2 linked regions of the Aureispira sp. CCB-E genome follow. The protein of the gene in region 2 binds, or shares a complex with, the protein of the main gene of each other region. Links are inferred from orthologs where the notes say so. Each region holds a gene or a part of one and is shown on either strand. Other genes may lie near its edges. The genes, in order: mnmE and mnmG.

Region 1 (8,855 bases), 1.3 Mb from region 2 along the record:
AACTACTTAGGTTTATAAGAATTTTTGTTTGGATGATTTAAATATTCTTTAATTGTAAATTCAATCTCCTTATTTGTTCCTATATTAATAACGGTTACTTTTTTCTCTTCTAAATCTTTTTGTAAGACTAAAAATGCAAGCTCTTTAATTTCTTCAATTCCTTTTACAAGTCTATTAATTTTCCAGTACCACATAACGAGTTCTCTCATAATTAGCATAAAGACAAAAGTTATAACTAGAGCCAATACAAGGTGTAAGATTTCCATAATTTTAGTTTTAGTATGAAATTAATATTTTTTGAAATTTAATATTATTGATGAATATACATAAAACTTTGTTTAATATTCTTGGAAAAGAACTTTTAAAATGCATTCTATCGCCTAAAAATCGTATTTTGTGTATAGAGGTACATTGCCTCTAAAGTAGGGAAAAGTAGAGGAATGAACGAGACTAAAGGACAATTCCAAAAAGGAAAAACAAAAACAGGCGGACGCACAAAAGGAACGCCCAACAAAGTAAACGGACTGCTCAAAGAAAAACTAAGCAACTACATTGAGGAAAACTTTGAAACGATCTTAGAGGACGTACAAGCGTCAAGGCGTTCAGACCGTATCAAGTTTTATTTAAAGATAATGGAATACGTTTTACCCAAGGCGAAACCAACCGAACCCACAACAGAAGCCCCCCTCTAAAACACAAACCTTAAATCAGTACATTTAATGGGTAGAATAGGCAATTTTGCACCCTCTTACGAAGGTTGCCACACATTAGATATAAGAATGCTAAATCCCTCTAAAAGCTTTGCTCTAAACAAGAATTTAAGCGCAACTTTAGAAGTATCTAAATATTGGGAACTAACAGATAATCTAATTTTTCTTAAATACAAGGCAGAAACCCACATTTTAGAGCTGTGCTTCTTTAGAGAAGGGAAACGTTACGATCAAAAAATAGGCATCACAAGATTAAAAACGAATCTAAAGAATGGATATAGATATTATTTTGTTTGTGGGCATACGGGGAAACGTTGTACTAAATTAATACGCCCTTTTGGGAACGCACACTTTGTACATCGTACAGCATTTAAAAACCTCTACTACGAAAAGCAGAAGGAATCAAAACTGTACAGGGCTATCAGTAATAGTTCCTTTGGTATAAGTTGCCGCTTGGATAACCTACGAAACGAATTATACTATAATCGTCCTAAGTATCAAAAGACGCATTACAGAGGCAAACCCACACCCAAATATCAAAAGTTAAAGAAGTTAGAAGAGAAGTATTATAATGCGAATAATGATGCTATTAGGCATTTGAAAGGGTTTAGAATAACCTAAATCTTTAGAGAAAATAAGAACGTGTTAGAAAAATGCAGTTTTCTTAACACGTTTATTTCTCATGTTAGAAAAATCACTTTTTTCTAACACGTTATTGTTTCATGTTAGAAAAGGAGTGTTTTTTTAACATGACTATTGAGTAAACAAAGCAAATAGCTCTTTATTGATATAATAATTACTTTTTCCATGCTTTATTTTTTCCATTAGACCAATATCAACAAGTGCATCTAAATAGATAGCTGCTGTTTGCCTGACTTTGTCAATGTCTTGTTGCAAAAACTCAATCTTAGTGTAAGGATGCTTAAACAAGTTCTCTAATAAGTCCTTACTATAAATTTTAGGCAGTTTGGTTCTAATTTCTTGCTTGAATTTCAACATTAAAGCACTAATAGACTTAATAATTTGAATAGATTCTAAAGCAGTTTCTTCAACGCCTTTTAGAATGTACAAAATCCATTCCTCCCAATTATCATTGTCTCTAACATCTTGCAATAGCTCGTAGTATTTAGCCTTATTTTGTATGATAAAGCGACTTAAATACAAAATAGGATTATCCAATAAGCCTTTTAAGCACAGGTATAAGATATTGATAATACGCCCCGTTCTACCATTGCCATCATAAAAAGGATGGATACTTTCAAATTGAAAATGAATGATTGCCATTTTTACCAAATGATCTAAATCATCTAAAGAATCATCGTTGATATACTGTTCTAAATTTTCCATTAAACGTTCAATTTCTTGAATGTCTTGTGGTGGCGTATAAACAACGTTTCCTTCTCCATCTTTTAGGGTTGTACCTGCTTGAGTTCTGAACCCTGCTGCATTGCCTTCTAGTTCTTCTTGGATAGAAAGAATATAACGATTAATCAATAAGTCATTACTACGTACTAAATTGAATCCTTGACGCAAAGCACTTGCATAGTTCATTACTTCTTTGGTGTTCAAATTCTTTACCTTTTCCTCTAAAACATCCGCTTTGAATAGTTCATCGTGTGTGGTAACAATGTTTTCAATAGCTGAACTTTCTTTTGCTTCTGTTAAGATCAAGGTATTCACTAAGATACTTTCATTAGGAATTGTTCTAGCAACTCCTTTGAGTTCGGCTAATGCTTTGTTGGCTTTAATCGCCTGTTTTAGAATTGCCTTTGTTTCTAAGTCAGAGGATAATGGTAAGGATTGTATTTTGTAATTTGGGTTCATTGCTTGGATTGCTTATTGATCCTATTCATTCAAAAATAACCTAAATCTTTAGAGAAATAGGCTATTTGAGGTTTCTTTTCATTATGTATTTTTGAACTGTTGCATTTTTTGCAATAGTTACTATTCTTTGTCTTCTATCACTCGCTCCACTAATGTTTCTATCCATGCCTTAAATCGTGGACATTTTTCTAACATTTTGTTGATACCTACATCCTCTGCAATTAAATTTCCTTCTGTTACTTTATCGTATGTATCACCATATTCATTAAGAATACGAATCAATCTCTTAGATGGAGAAGTATCTGGGTTATTATTTATTTCTTCTGGATTAGGATATGATTCAATGATTGCTTGTGTTTTAGTATAGATTTTTTTTTCGTAAAGCTCTTCAAATCCACAATTGTCAGAAAAAAGTAAGGCTTCAAATTCATGTTTTTGAATGTAGGGTATAAATTTATTACTCTTTATATCTTTTGAAAATCCATCCTCTAGTATTGATATTTTTTTATCAATATTTGATTCTTTGAGCATCTTCTGATATTCAGGGACAGAATTTGGTAATCTAAAAAAATCTAAAAATGTTGTAACAATTACATTAGTATTACCTCCCCTAATGATTCTCTGAATGTCATCTTTTAGCTGTTTATACTTACCAAAACCACCTTTGTTTCCTGTACTTGTTTGGAGACAAAATGCTTCTATTTGATAAAATTGGTAGTGCTCGGCAAAATAAGGGCGTACTAATTTATCTATAAATTCTAATTCGCTATACCCTTCAACAATAAATACTAATCTTTTCATGGTTGCCCCCCTATAACACTTTTTGTCCACAAATCACCTAAAGAATAATCCTCTAACCAATTCTTTAAATCTTGACTATCTAGTCGTTTAAAAACAGACTGTCCATCTGCTCTATCTACCGTTATTACGCTTTCAGGTTCAAAGTTACTAACTAAGTTAACAGATTGAGTTGATAAGATAATTTGACTTTTGACAGAAGCTTTTTTGATTAAACCTGCGAGTTTGTTAATGGCAAAAGGATGCAAGCCAAGTTCAGGTTCATCTATGATGATAGTACTAGGAGGTTCTGGTTGTAATAGCAAGGTTGCTAAAGCTATGAAACGTATTGTTCCATCTGATAAGTTTTGGGCATTTAGGTACATATCTGAACCTTTTTCTTCCCAAACTAACTCTATCATATCAGGGCTAAGTTCATCAGGTTCTAATGAAAAACCTTTAAAAAAAGGAGCTATAGATTGTACAGTACGAGTAATGAATTTAAAACTCTTAGGGTGTTTTTCTTGTAATAAGTATAAAAAAGCGGCAAGATTTGAACCATCTTCTTTCAATAATCTATTATCTTTCAAATTACAGGGAGTGCGTAATGCTGCTGTACGACTTGTGTCATGGAAATGATATATTTTGAAACTTCTAAAATGGTCACGTAAATACTTATCTCTATAGGAGGTACTATTTGTTAATACATGACTATTGTATTCTAAATCCCAATAGTTATAGTAACTTATATTTGAGTACTTAGAACCATAGCCACTATCTTCCTTATTTATAATTAAGTTGGAGGCTTGATTAGGAATTAATTCAAAAGCATAACTGTTAATGTTATTAAATTGTTTGAAATAAATTTCCCCTTTTAAATGATCTGAAACTTTACGTCCAAAATGCAAAAAACTATCCGCTTTGCCATGAGTTGCAATATATTTTTGGAGTTCATCTTTATACAAAACATTAAGCAACTTAAAAAAACCTATAAAATTAGTCTTACCTACACCATTAGCACCTATTAAAACATTGATAGGTTTTAATGTGAGATCTAATTCTCTTATAGATTTGAAGTTATTGATTTCGATGCTATCTATCATTAATTGAGTGCTTTTAAAACTTCTACTTTGGGAAATTATAAACGAAACTTATCTAGGGCTTTACCTTTACGCAATATTTTACTTAAAGTTGCAAAGCTTACAAGTTGTACTCTTAGTACAAAATTTATAATCTTTTTGTTTTATGAGAAGAAAATAACCTAAATCCTTAGAAGAAATAAGCTTAAATCACAAAATACAATAATATTCCAATTATAAAAACAAGCCAATCAATTGAAACGACAAAAAGGAAAAAGCAAGGCTCAAATATGAACCTGTTTTTCTACTATATTACAAGTTAGAAAAGTGCTATCTGATGATTAAGTGAACAACTGCGTTATGTCTTAGATAATAGAATAACTTTATTCACGCCAGATTTGACTTTATTTTGCAGCAATTACTTTCCGATACAGAAAGAAGAAAAAATATTCCCCAACAAATCATCCGTAGAGATTTCGCCAGTAATTTCACCCAAGTAATTTAAAGCGTGGCGAATGTCCATGGCTAAAAAATCGTTAGAAATGCCAATTTCCAATCCTTCCAAAACAGCATCCAAAGACTGTAGAGCAGATTGAAGCGCTTCGTAGTGGCGAGAATTAGAGACAATGCTACTATCCTGTTGCAATTGCCCAGAAGCGACCAAGTCAAAAAGCAATTGTTTGAGCTGATCAATTTGCGTTTTGTCCTTGGCAGAAAGCGATAGAGTAGTGTATGGCGTCGTCAAATTTTGTGTAACTTTTTCTAGAGTATCGTTCTCTTCAAGAGAGGATGGAGCTTGATTTTGAGAATGCAAATCTGCTTTGTTGGCAACAACAATGATATTCATATCCGCTGTCGCCAATTTTTGAAGATCAGCTTGTGCCTCTAAAGGGCTTAATGTCGTTTGGTCGTAGACGTAAATTAGAATGGCAGATTTGGCAACCTGTTCCAACGTTTTTTCGACCCCAATAGCCTCTATTTGGTCGGTTGCTTCTCGAATGCCTGCGGTATCAATTAAGCGATATTGAACCCCTTGAATATTGAGTATTTCTTCGATGGTATCCCTTGTTGTTCCCGCAATGTCAGAAACAATGGCTCGTTCTTCATTGAGCAGAGCGTTTAGAAGCGTTGATTTTCCTGCATTGGGGCGACCAGCCAATACCGTATGGACGCCATGTTTGATGGCATTGCCCAATTGAAAGGAATCTAAAAGGCGCTTGATAATCCGAACAATTTGTTGAACGAGTTCTTGCAGTTTTTCTCTATTGGCAAATTCTACATCTTCCTCACCAAAATCCAATTCTAGTTCTATCATGGAGGCAAAATGAATTAATTCGCTTCGGAGCTCCTTAATTTGATCCGAAAAACCTCCCCGCATTTGAGACAAAGCCAATTGGTGTGCTGATTCAGATTCGGCAGCAATTAAATCAGCCACAGCTTCAGCTTGAGACAAGTCCATTTGACCATTCAAAAAAGCACGCAATGTAAATTCCCCTTCTCTAGCCATTCTAGCACCTTTGCGAATAAACAGTTCAATCAGTTGTTGCTGAATATAACGAGAACCATGACAAGAAACCTCTATAACATCCTCCTTTGTGTAAGAATGTGGGTTTTTAAAAACAGAAACTAAAGCTTGATCAATGATTTTATTTTGTTCATCGCGAATATATCCCAAATGAATCGTGTGAGAATCAACTTGTTGTAAGTCTTTAGCTTGAAAGACTTCATTGGTAATTGAGATAGCTTGGTTGCCAGAAAGGCGGACAATTCCAATAGCGCCACTACCAGCAGGAGTAGCTAAGGCAACTATAGTGTCTTGGAGATCAATGAAGTTGTACAAAGTGAAGTGTATTATAAATAAAGAACAAGGTATCGATTTTTATAGCTATTGAATGGTCTTCTATACCTTGAATAAATGAAAAATAATTCAAGAACAAAGTTAAAACTAAAAACTTAAACTAGGAATGAATTGCTCTAAAAACAATGGAACGCCAATTTTGTACGAAGTACTATTCTTTCCATTCAATATAGGTAACCTTCAAGTTTTCAATACGAATTTGAACCCAAGCCTGTTTGTTCGAACCATCACTAGTCTGGTAAGCAACTTTTCTATAGACTGTTTCATTGTTTTGGTAGCCTAGGTTTTGGTATAAATTATCCCCTTGATGGTCATAATACTCGTCTTCAAAAGGACCCGAATTATTGGGTCTATCTACGCCGACCAATAAACCATTTTTTTTGTCCAGGAAATCATTGATTACAGCATGAATAAGTTTATTTTTTTGACCATTTCTATACAACGAAAAAGTCCCTAGTATAGCAATCAAGCCCAGTACAAAAAATCCTACTTCCATTCTTATTTAAATCGGTTTAATACTTTTTATAATTTTGTCTAGCACCTTATTATTTTTTTGTAAGGTTTGCTCATGTCCCATCCCCAAGACCAATAATACATTTTGTGGACTATCTATAATAAACACTCCCAATTGGACTGGACTACCATTAATGCTACCTTCTAATTCAGATACAACTCCCATCATCCCATTTAACTCTATAATTTCGGGTTCTGTCGTAATATTAGGCTGTGTCAATTGAGTCTGAATAATTGCTTCCAACTCAATTAGGGCTTCTTCTATTTGATCAGCTTCCATGATAGAAAACGTAATCGATAGAGAACCATCATCATTTTGCAATGTTGCTACTTTATCCTCCTCGTCTATTTGCCACTCACTGGGATACCAAAATTCGACTTGAGCAGCTTGATAAGTGTATAAATTGCGTTTGATTTGAGCCTGCAAACCAGTATTCATTAATATAAAACTAAACAAAAAGATACAAAAAAAAGTTTTCATTGGTATTTTTATGGTGGACTAAATTTTAAGATATTATCATAACAATGATTGAACGGAATGTATGAGAAGCGAACTATGCTGCTTTTTTTCTTCATCAAAAAAGCAAAACAGAGGTTACGCGTCTTTTGATGATAGGTTAGACAAAGGAAAAAAGGCTATAGCAAACCAATTGTTTTATTCTTAATAAGAATTACATTCGTGATAATCATTAATACATAGCCAATAACACAAATTTTATTCCTATCGTTTTAGTAAGTCGATATTTTATTGAAGGATGATTGTTTGTAGTAATTGCACTGTTAGCTATTGTCTTTAAGTATTCAACCTTATTGATCAATCAATAAGGTTGAATTTAGCCATAATGGGAAAGCAAGTGCTTGCCAGCTAGAATGAAATGGTGGAAAGTAATAAAAGAGCTATTGTTTTACAAAAGTAGATCCATTTTGAAACCATTGCCAAGCAGTAGACAGGATGTCGTCAACATTATATTTTGGCGTCCAGCCCAACAGTTTGTTTGCTTTTGAGTAGTCAGAATAGATGGCCGAAACGTCACCTGCTCTACGAGGACCAATTTTGTAATCTAATTTTTGCCCAGTCGCTTTGTCAAAGGCGGTAATTAATTCTAAGACAGAAATACCTTTCCCTATGCCTACATTAAAGGCTTCACAATTAGCATTATTTTTATTGTTAAGCAAATATTGTAAGGATTTTGTATGCGCATTACCAACATCCATAACATGGATATAGTCTCGGATGCAGCTACCATCTCTAGTGTCGTGATCATTGCCTGTAACCGTAAACTGATCTCTAGCTCCTGTTAATGCTTCCATCAAAATTGGAACAACATTGTAGGCTCCCGCTTGAGGAATTTCTCCCATCAAACCACTAGGATGGGCACCCGCAGGGTTGAAATAACGCAATAAGATGCTATTAATGTTAGGATTGGCAACAGAAAAATCTTCAATAATTCTCTCCGCCATTTGTTTGGTACTAGCATAAGGACTTTCTGCTCTTGACATAGGAGTGTCTTCCGTTACAGGTAGAACAGAGGTGTTGCCATAAATAGAACAAGAAGAAGAGAATATAAAGTTAGGAATCTGATACTGATGAATGCAAGTTAATACATTGAGCAAACTGTTTAGGTTGTTCTGATAGTATTTTAATGGTTCTTGAACCGATTCAGGCACACTTTTGTATGCTGCAAAATGTATGATGCCGACAATATCTTGATGTGATTCGAAGACCGTTTTAATGGCTTCTAAATTGCAAAGGTCAACAGCATAGTTAGGAATCGTTTTACCTGTAATTTGGGCAACAACATCCAAAATTTCAGGATTAGATCGGACATTGTTGTCGATAGAAATTACATCAAAACCATTTTCTACTAAATCAATAATGGTGTGACTACCAATATAACCACACCCACCAGTTACCAATATTTTAGACATTTCTAAAAGGTATCAATTTTCTTGTAAACAAAAAATTTAAGTAATTACTAAACAGGACACAGTGTATTCAATACATGCAAATACTATATAGTATTGCTAGTTCGTTGATTTTTACCAAAAAGATAAAAAAGTACATTCGTAAATTAAAACAAACTAAAGTAGGGA
Region 2 (8,806 bases):
CAAGGAAAAATCTTATTATTTTTGGTTAACTTGGAAATATTTGCTTTTTCCTCCAATGGAAGAGGCTAAGAAGATGGCTGCTAATTTATACCCTAATGCTAGACAAGGTGTTTGGATTTGGTGGACTCGATCTTATCGAATGTTAGAGTACATTGCGAGTGAAATTAGTTGGCTGTTGCTGTTTGCATTGATGTTTAAAACATGGTACGATTTACTTCAATGTGGTTGGACCAATTTGTTTTTTAAGTCCTCAAAAATTTCTACCAAAGAAAAAATGAACACCTTAGGTATATCAGAAGAAGCATTAGAACGCATCAAAAAAAGAATTCAATAATGAAAGAACCACAATGGATTTGTATTACAGGAACCGATGGTGCTGGTAAATCTAGTTTAATAGATATTTTATTGCAAGACACCATTTTGTTTAACGGCAAAAAAGTCAAAGAAGTCACAATTTGGGATTTGTTTTATTTACCCAAGGAAGAGCAACATCTTTCTATTTCTTCTAAGCAAGCTGTTGATTGGTATTTAAAAAGTCTTTCTCCTCAAAGTCGTACGTTCTTTTTATTACACTGCATGGCACAAGCATTAGAAATTGCCAGAAGAGAAGCAGTAGAGATTGCTTTGATTAATGCCTATTGGTACAAGTATCTAGCAACAGAAGTTGCTTATGATGGAAACTTAGCCCATCGGCTTAGCTTGACAACTTCTTTTCCGAAGCCAGATCTTGTTTTTTCTTTAAATGTTTCTGTCAAAACAGCAGGACAACGAAAGAAACACTATTCAACCTTTGAAAGTGGATTTCCTGAACAGGTCAATACAAAGCAATTTATGAATTTTCAACATAAAGTACAAGCAGCTTATCAGCAGATTATGACTACAGTAGAGCATATTGCTTTGGATGGAGAACTACCTTTGTTAGAATTAAAAAAGCAGATTCTAGCGCAACTAAAATTTTAAATAATGAAACCGTATACTATTACAATAACAGGAATTGATGGTTGTGGAAAAAGCACTGTTATTCATCAATTGATCAAAAAACAAAAAGAAGTTCCAGAAGCCTATCAAGTATTGGCATGTACTAATTTTCACGATACGCCCAATGCTCCTTTTTCTGAGTTGTCTCAAGGCATGGATGCCTTATCCCAATATGCTGATATTCGAAAAGATCCAACGATTAAGTATGTTGCTTTATATTTAAAAATGACCTTGTTTGGGGCAATAGAGCAATTTTTTGCTGATTATTATCAACCCAATGTGTTAATTACAGAACGCCATCCACTAGTAGGGAGTTTGGTTTATGGTAATTTATACCTACAAATGAACTCCAAATTGAATCTACAAGAAAATTCTACTTGGAATGAATCATTGTTAGAAGAACAACAAATTCCTTGGGCAAGTATTTTACATTGGTTTAAATTAGAAAATAAACGGCTTGGAAGAAGGATAGATTTTTGGGAATTGCCAGCATACTTAGTAAAAATTCAGCAACAGCAACTTTCAGAACTAATTCCTTCTTTAACAACTCTTTTTAGAACAACCTTACCGCAAAAGATCATTCATTTCCAAATTGAAGAAAATATTGCTGCTACAAGAGTAGGGCAACACAAACCCAAAGAAATACATGAAAGTGAACAGCATTTGATATATCTTCATCAAGCTTATTTAAAGGCATTAAAATATATGGAAAAACAAGGTGTAGCAGTAACTTATTTAGTGGTACAAGGGAAAGATCCCAATGACCTGATGAACGATGTATGGAGAGCAATTTATCCATAATTGTTTTGTTAATAGATGGCAATTAAAAGTAAGGTCAAAATCTAAATTTTGACCTTCTATAATTTAAGAGTTCAGAGTTTTTATGTGTGATTATTAGTGCTGTATGAATATTGCTGAAAGCTAGGAAATAAGCAAATTATTACTTGGTGATAAAAAAGTACCTATGCATCGGCTTGTGCTGCTAGTAAGTAGTCTTTTATTTCTTGATAACCTTTATTTTCTGCAATGCTCATGGCTGTTTCTCCTGTGTACATTTTTGTTGTAATAAAAGCACCATTTTCAACGAGTAGTTTTGTCAAGGCTAAATTTCCTCTGTAAACCGCAGAATGCAGCGCTGTGGCATTTTGCATTTGAGCAATGTTAGGATTTGCACCAGCTTTAAGTAAAATCGTACAGAGTTCGTAGTTTTCTTTGGCAACAGCCGATTGTAAAGGTGTGACTCTAGAAACGTTCTTGGCAGCAAGATTGACATCGGCACCATATTCAATCAGTAGTTTTGCAATTTCTGTTTGATGGAATAGAGCGGCTAAGCATAAAGGAGGATAACCATCTTGAGAAAGAGCATTAATTCCTTTAGATTTATACTGTCGTAGATGCTCTTTTACCGCATCAATTTTACCACAAACAATCGCTTCGTGAAACGATAAGGTTTTTTTCAAGGCAAGTGCTTGCTCTAGAGCTTTGTCTAACTGATTATACGCAATAATCATCAGCCCTGAGCTACCATAATAATCTCTAAAGTTTAAAATTTCAGGATTAGAGTGAATCAATGAAATGACTTTGTCAGTATCCTTGTTTTTGCTGTGTGATTTAAGTACTTGAATCATATGCTTTATTTTTGAGGTGAGGACAAATAAGCTGTAAAAAAGTACTTTCTCTAGCAGTTAGTCAAAGACTTTTTTACAAATAAAATTATGTTGCGAGACTTGCATTCGATTAATGATCAATGTGTTGTTGGTAAGGGAATATATTGCTTGTATTCGTCTAGATTCTTGGATGCTCTTTCTATTCAAAAAAAGAAAGTAGTAATTCATGTTAAGGCTTTAGGTCTATTCTTTGAGTAGTGAAAGACATTTCCAACAGATAGTGGCTGAATGATAACCAATACGTTTGTGTGAGGTTTAAGGGTATAAGTATAATCTGATTTAAACCAATTATAACTTGATACTTAACTTAATTTACCTTTAAGCTAAAAGATTACCAAAAGTTACAAAAAAAAATCTACATAAACAACTTATTGTTAGTGAATTGTGTGTAATTTAAACTAAAAAATTAAATATGCCTAATTATAGAATAGCAAGTTTTATCACAAAAAAAGCGGCAAGACTCGATGAATCCTAGTTTTAGGAAAAAAATGGAAGCAGTTCAACGATTCGTAGACACCACTTAATTTTTATTGGTTGGTAGTTGTTTGTAAAACAGATCTTTAGATAGCGTAGCAGTAGCGAGCGTAATGTGCCGTACAAAAAAAAGAGTTGTATGCATCACATAATGATTGCATACAACTCACTATAAATTGAATAAATGATCGTTTTTTTAGCGTCCTACATAGACCAATAAAATAGATACATCAGCAGGAGAAACACCACTAATACGACTTGCTTGACCAATAGTTGCAGGCTGCAACTGATTCAACTTCTCCACGGCTTCGGAAGAAAGCCCTTTGATGGTTGAGTAGTCAATGTCATATAAGCGCACATTTTCTAAGCGGTTAATTTTTTCAACTTGATCTTTTTCTTTGCGAATGTATCCCTCGTACTTCAAATTAATTTCAGCACAGTCTACAAATTCTTGCTCAAATTGCTGCATGAATTTTTCTACTTTAGGAATAGCTTTCATAAAGTCTTTGATGCTGAGATTTGGGCGCAAAAGAATTTTATGCATTTTCATTTTTTGACGCAGAGGAGCAGAGCCTTTTTCTGCCAATACTTGATCAATATCAGATGGATCTATACTCGTATTATGAATAAATTCAGCAATTTTCTCATAAGCAGCCTCTTTTTCTCTCACACGTTTTAGGCGATCTTTCACATCAATACCTAGTTGATCTGCCAACGGTGTCAATCGAGTATCTGCATTGTCTTGGCGCAAGAGAATGCGATGTTCGGCACGAGACGTGAACATACGGTAAGGTTCTTTTGTTCCCTTGTTGATTAAATCATCAATCAAAACACCAATATAAGCCTCTGAACGTTTTAAAACAAAAGGTTCTTGGTCGTGTATTTTTAGATGTGCATTGATTCCCGCCATTAGACCTTGAGCAGCCGCTTCTTCGTAACCTGTTGTTCCATTAATTTGCCCTGCAAAGAATAAGTTTTTCACTAGGCGAGTTTCCAAAGAAACTTTGAGTTGTGTGGGCTGGAAAAAGTCGTATTCAATAGCATAGCCAGGGCGGAACATTTTGGCATTTTCAAAGCCAGGAATCAATTGCAAAGCTTTGTATTGCACATCTTCAGGCAAAGAGCTAGAAAAGCCATTTACATAAACTTCGCAAGTATCCCAACCTTCAGGCTCTACAAATAATTGATGGCGTTCTTTGTCCGCAAAACGTTCAATTTTATCCTCAATAGAAGGGCAGTAACGAGGACCAATACCTTGTATCCGTCCCGTAAACATAGGAGATTTATCGAATCCTGTTTTTAGGATTTCGTGCACTTGCTTGTTGGTGTAAGTAATGTGGCAAGGACGTTGTTTTTCTAATTTGGGTGTATCGGTAAATGAAAACTTGCCAACAGGTTCGTCTCCATGCTGTACCTCCATCACATCCCAGTTGATGGTACGTCCATCGACACGTGCAGGAGTACCTGTTTTCATGCGATCTGCCTCAAAACCTAACTCTATCAATTGAGCAGTAATACCTGTTGAAGCTCGTTCGCCAGCACGTCCAGCACTTATTTTTCGCTCGCCAATATGGATAATACCATTTAGAAATGTTCCATTGGTTAGAATAACCGTTTTGGCAGGAATTTCTAAACCTAAAGAAGTGCGCACTCCTTTTACAACACCATTTTTGACAACAAGACCAACGACCATTTCTTGCCAAAAAGAAATATTGGGATTGGATTCTAGCATCATACGCCATTTTTCGGCAAAACGCATTCGGTCACTTTGAGCACGAGGACTCCACATGGCAGGACCTTTGGATAAGTTTAGCATGCGAAATTGGATCATGGTATGATCGGTTACAATTCCCGAATAGCCACCTAAAGCATCAATTTCACGTACAATTTGCCCTTTGGCAACACCACCCATAGCAGGATTGCAAGACATTTTGGCAATGGTTTCCATATTCATGGTTGCTAACAACACCTTGGAACCCATATTGGCAGCTGCTGTTGCTGCTTCGCAGCCTGCATGTCCTCCACCTACAACAATTACATCATATTCTGGAAACATAGTATTTTTAAAATTGTTGGTTTGAGGTTTTGGAAAGCCCCCAAACAGATTAATAGTGACGCAAAGATACAACATTCTACTACTCTATGCAATTTTTTTAATTATAGGAGTGTATGGCTATATCTTATAGAGCATCAATTATATCTGAATCAGAGAAAATGACAATCCAATGATTTTAGAGTGGTTTGAAAGCTATTATTTTCGATTGGGAATAGGAATGTTATTTGAGGTAGAGGATGTACTTCTCGTAACTTTTGCTGTTATCAATCGTTATTATTATTAAAAAAAATAAAGATGCAACTATCCCAAATAAAGTTTACCTTACTCTTACTGATTTGTTTTGTATCCAATAGCCAAGCACAAGAAAACCTACCGTTGTGGTTTGAAGAATTGGATTTTGAGAAGAATGTCAATCGTTGGTATAAAGTTCAAGAATATGGTGAAAAAACCTACTATAATGCTTTGTATGTAAATGCCCAAAAAGATTTTCGTCTCGTTGCAGAGTTCGATTCTAAAAATCGAATGATGGATTCCAAATGGGGGCTGTCTTGGGGGCGAAAAGATGCCTATAAATATTATCACTTTGAAATCAACAATCGAAAAGAATTTAGAATAGGGTATCAGCTACACGGAAAATTCAATGTTATAGAGCCTTGGGTTCGAAAAAGTAAGCTTATTGCAACTGATTATAATACCCTTGAAGTTCGAAAGCAAGGGGGAAATTTGCTCTTTTTTATCAATAATAAAGTTGTGTATAAGATGCCTTATCGACCTTTTGAGCAAACGGGGGTTGCCTTAAAAAGTACGTCAAGAGAAATTATTTTTAAGCGTTTGGCTATTTACCAAGATATGGGCGAGATCAATTTGGTAAAAGGAGGGGATGCTGTAGAGGGAACTCAACCACAGAACTTGGGGCGAGAGGTGAATAGTGAGTATGTTGATAAATCGCCAACGATAAGCCCAGATGGTAAAACTTTGTATTTTGTTCGAGAAGATGCTAAAGATGGTTTTGGAGCGCAAGATATTTACTTTAGCACTCGTTCAGAAGATGGAGTATGGTCAAAAGCAGTGAACATTGGTCGTCCATTGAACAATCAGGGCAATAATTTTGTCAATGCTGTAATGCCAGATAACAACACCTTAATGACCATCAATAGTTATGGACGAACAAGTATGGATGAAGTGTTGGCGTTTACATATAGAACAAAAGACGGTTGGTCAATTCCTAAGCGAAAAGCCATTCAGAGACTACAGCATGTTGGTAGATGGGTTTCTTTTGATTTGGCAGCGGATGGCAAAACCATTGTCTTTTCGATGAAACGACCAGATACCTATGGAGGAAGGGATTTGTATGTTTCGTTTTTGCTACCTGATGGTAACTTTTCTACACCCAAAAATTTAGGACCAACACTGAACACTCCTGGAAATGAACACTGTCCTTTTTTAGCAGCGGATGGTAAAACCTTGTATTTTGATACCGATGGACATCCTGGTTATGGAGGGCGCGATATTTTTATGGCCAAGCGACTGGACGATTCATGGACTAATTGGGAGGTGCCTCAAAATTTAGGTCTAACCATCAATACTAAAGGAGCGGATGAAGGGCTTGTTATTCCTGCTTCGGGAGAGTATGCCTATTTTGTTTCAGACAAAAAATCTTATGGAGGGTATGATATTTATAGTTTAAAAATGCCAGAAGCTTTACGACCTGAGCCAACGGCACTAATAACGGGATATGTGATCAACTGCTTTGATCAAAAGGGTATTCCTACTAGCATAAAAGTTTTTAAAGAAGGTGTTTTGGTAGAAGATGCTTATGCTCGAACCAACCCCATTAATGGCGAATTTAAATTGGCTTTAGTTGGCGGTTTTAATTATAAAATAGTGGCTACATATAATGCTGAGCTAGAAGAGAGCAATCAAGATACCATACAAATTGATTTAACTAACTTAGAAAAATACGAGGAAAGAGAACTAGATCCTATTTGCTTTCGACCTAAGAAAAAGCCTGGAGAACCTGTAAAAGTGCCCATTAGGGCACAGCATATTCCTACGTTTAAAAGTGTTTATTTTGATCATGACAAGTCTATCTTGACCAATATAGCCAAAGCTGAGTTAGATAAAATGGCAGATACACTCCAATTTTATCCAACTATAGCGGTAGAAGTATTGGGGCATACAGATAGCAATGGTTCCAATCGTTACAACTGGACTTTGGCAATACGCCGTGCGTCAACTGTCATGAAGTATTTAGAGAAAAAAGGAATTGCTTCTGATCGTTTTGCTTTTAAAGGGTTTGGAGAAACACAACCTGTTGAATCCAATGCTACCAATAATGGTCGTGCCTCCAATCGTCGAGTGGAGTTTAGAGTTATCAAAGAGTTTTCTGAAATGTCCAATCGTTGAGGTACTGTCCAATCTGCTCTGTTAGGAACAAAAGCATCGTTTTATGTTGAGTTGTTAGTGTTTTTGCGCAACAAGGAATAATTCGGGCAAATTAGATAATTCTCTTTGTTCTTTGATAAAAAAGCCTGATTGTTGGATGGATTGTTGTAATTCTATTTTAGTATAAAAGTTCGTAGTTGGCATGATTCCTAATTTTAGGAGTACTGTCATAAAGATTCGAGGAAGACTTCTTTTTTCGCCTAAACAGGCTGTGGAGGATATGAATATGCCATTGGTTTTTAATAAGGTATATATTTTTTTTAGTGTTTTTTTTGTATCTGTAACATAATGTAATACATTAAATGCTAATATTATATCAAAAGAATTGTTTTTAAATCTTTGGTCGAAAAGATCTGTATATAAGAAACTTATCTTTTGGGGGATATTATTAGATTTATCTTGAGCTATTTTTATCATCTTCTCTGAAGTGTCAATCGCTACTATATCTTGTGCGGCTTTTGCCAATTCAATACTTATCAGACCAGAACCGCACCCAAAATCTAGAACTGTGTCTGATTTATTGAGGTATGAAGTGGTACGATGAATTATTTGCAAGCCTATTTTTCCTATTTTGTCACTAGAATGGCTAGAGACTCTATTCCAGAAATTTTCAGATGAATACATTTTAACATTTTTAGGTAAATAAATAAGAATGGAAAAATACCTATTTACAAATGTAAAGTTGACTCTAATGCAGTAGAAAGTACTTGCAGAGCAAGATTTCTTATCTAAAGTCAATAAATTTTGAGGCAAACATAAAAATAACCAATAATTCTATCAGTAGAATTATTGGTTATCATTTGTTAAGGTGTTATTTGGTTTTTTTATCTATATGTCTACGTCCTTGTTGGGTAAATTTGTTGTTGTTGAAGGAGGGGTAGGATCTTTTTGTGTTTCTGTAAAAAACATTCCAAAAATACCACCCATGATACCCCCCATAATATGAGCATATTCAGAAACCATGTTTTCTTGCATACTATGAATGACCTCTTGCCCAATAAAAAATAAAGCGACTAGTATAAATGTTAGTGGAATACTCCCTTTTCTTACGTCTGCAAAGGATACTAATACAATAAACATAAATACAATTCCACTTGCCCCTAACAAACCTGTACTAAACAACAAGATTTGCAAAAAACCAGTTACTAGAGCCGTTAAAATCATCATTAAGAGAATTTTTCGACTA

What was found.
Region 1: the proteins of mnmG (region 2) and mnmE are in contact, whole or in part, in a solved structure (PDB 9HIP), measured with the Escherichia coli proteins. The link is inferred for Aureispira sp. CCB-E from one-to-one orthologs.

What each region holds. Positions count from the first base shown.
Region 1 is NZ_CP133671.1:1,711,066-1,719,920, forward strand. What follows is about bases 4,020-6,949. They hold mnmE (tRNA uridine-5-carboxymethylaminomethyl(34) synthesis GTPase MnmE), read right to left. Parts: upstream 6,231-6,949; coding sequence 4,809-6,230; downstream 4,020-4,808. Other genes in these bases: QP953_RS06635 (AAA family ATPase), read right to left, coding at 4,020-4,414; QP953_RS06645 (hypothetical protein), read right to left, coding at 6,400-6,744; QP953_RS06650 (hypothetical protein), read right to left, coding at 6,751-6,949. Also shown: QP953_RS06610 (hypothetical protein), read right to left, coding at 3-266; QP953_RS06615 (hypothetical protein), read left to right, coding at 441-692; QP953_RS06620 (hypothetical protein), read left to right, coding at 720-1,331; QP953_RS06625 (Fic/DOC family N-terminal domain-containing protein), read right to left, coding at 1,464-2,534; QP953_RS06630 (DUF4276 family protein), read right to left, coding at 2,655-3,335; more of QP953_RS06635, read right to left, coding at 3,332-4,019; more of QP953_RS06650, read right to left, coding at 6,950-7,242; UDP-glucose 4-epimerase GalE, read right to left, coding at 7,659-8,690. UniProt on the Escherichia coli protein: Exhibits a very high intrinsic GTPase hydrolysis rate. Involved in the addition of a carboxymethylaminomethyl (cmnm) group at the wobble position (U34) of certain tRNAs, forming tRNA-cmnm(5)s(2)U34.
Region 2 is NZ_CP133671.1:451,120-459,925, forward strand. The notes cover bases 2,746-5,626. They hold mnmG (tRNA uridine-5-carboxymethylaminomethyl(34) synthesis enzyme MnmG), read right to left. Parts: upstream 5,176-5,626; coding sequence 3,316-5,175; downstream 2,746-3,315. Other genes in these bases: QP953_RS01760 (OmpA family protein), read left to right, coding at 5,470-5,626. Also shown: QP953_RS01735 (nucleotidyltransferase family protein), read left to right, coding at 1-334; QP953_RS01740 (hypothetical protein), read left to right, coding at 334-960; QP953_RS01745 (hypothetical protein), read left to right, coding at 964-1,779; QP953_RS01750 (ankyrin repeat domain-containing protein), read right to left, coding at 1,941-2,606; more of QP953_RS01760, read left to right, coding at 5,627-7,581; QP953_RS01765 (class I SAM-dependent methyltransferase), read right to left, coding at 7,636-8,244; QP953_RS01770 (rhomboid family intramembrane serine protease), read right to left, coding at 8,449-8,806. UniProt on the Escherichia coli protein: NAD-binding protein involved in the addition of a carboxymethylaminomethyl (cmnm) group at the wobble position (U34) of certain tRNAs, forming tRNA-cmnm(5)s(2)U34.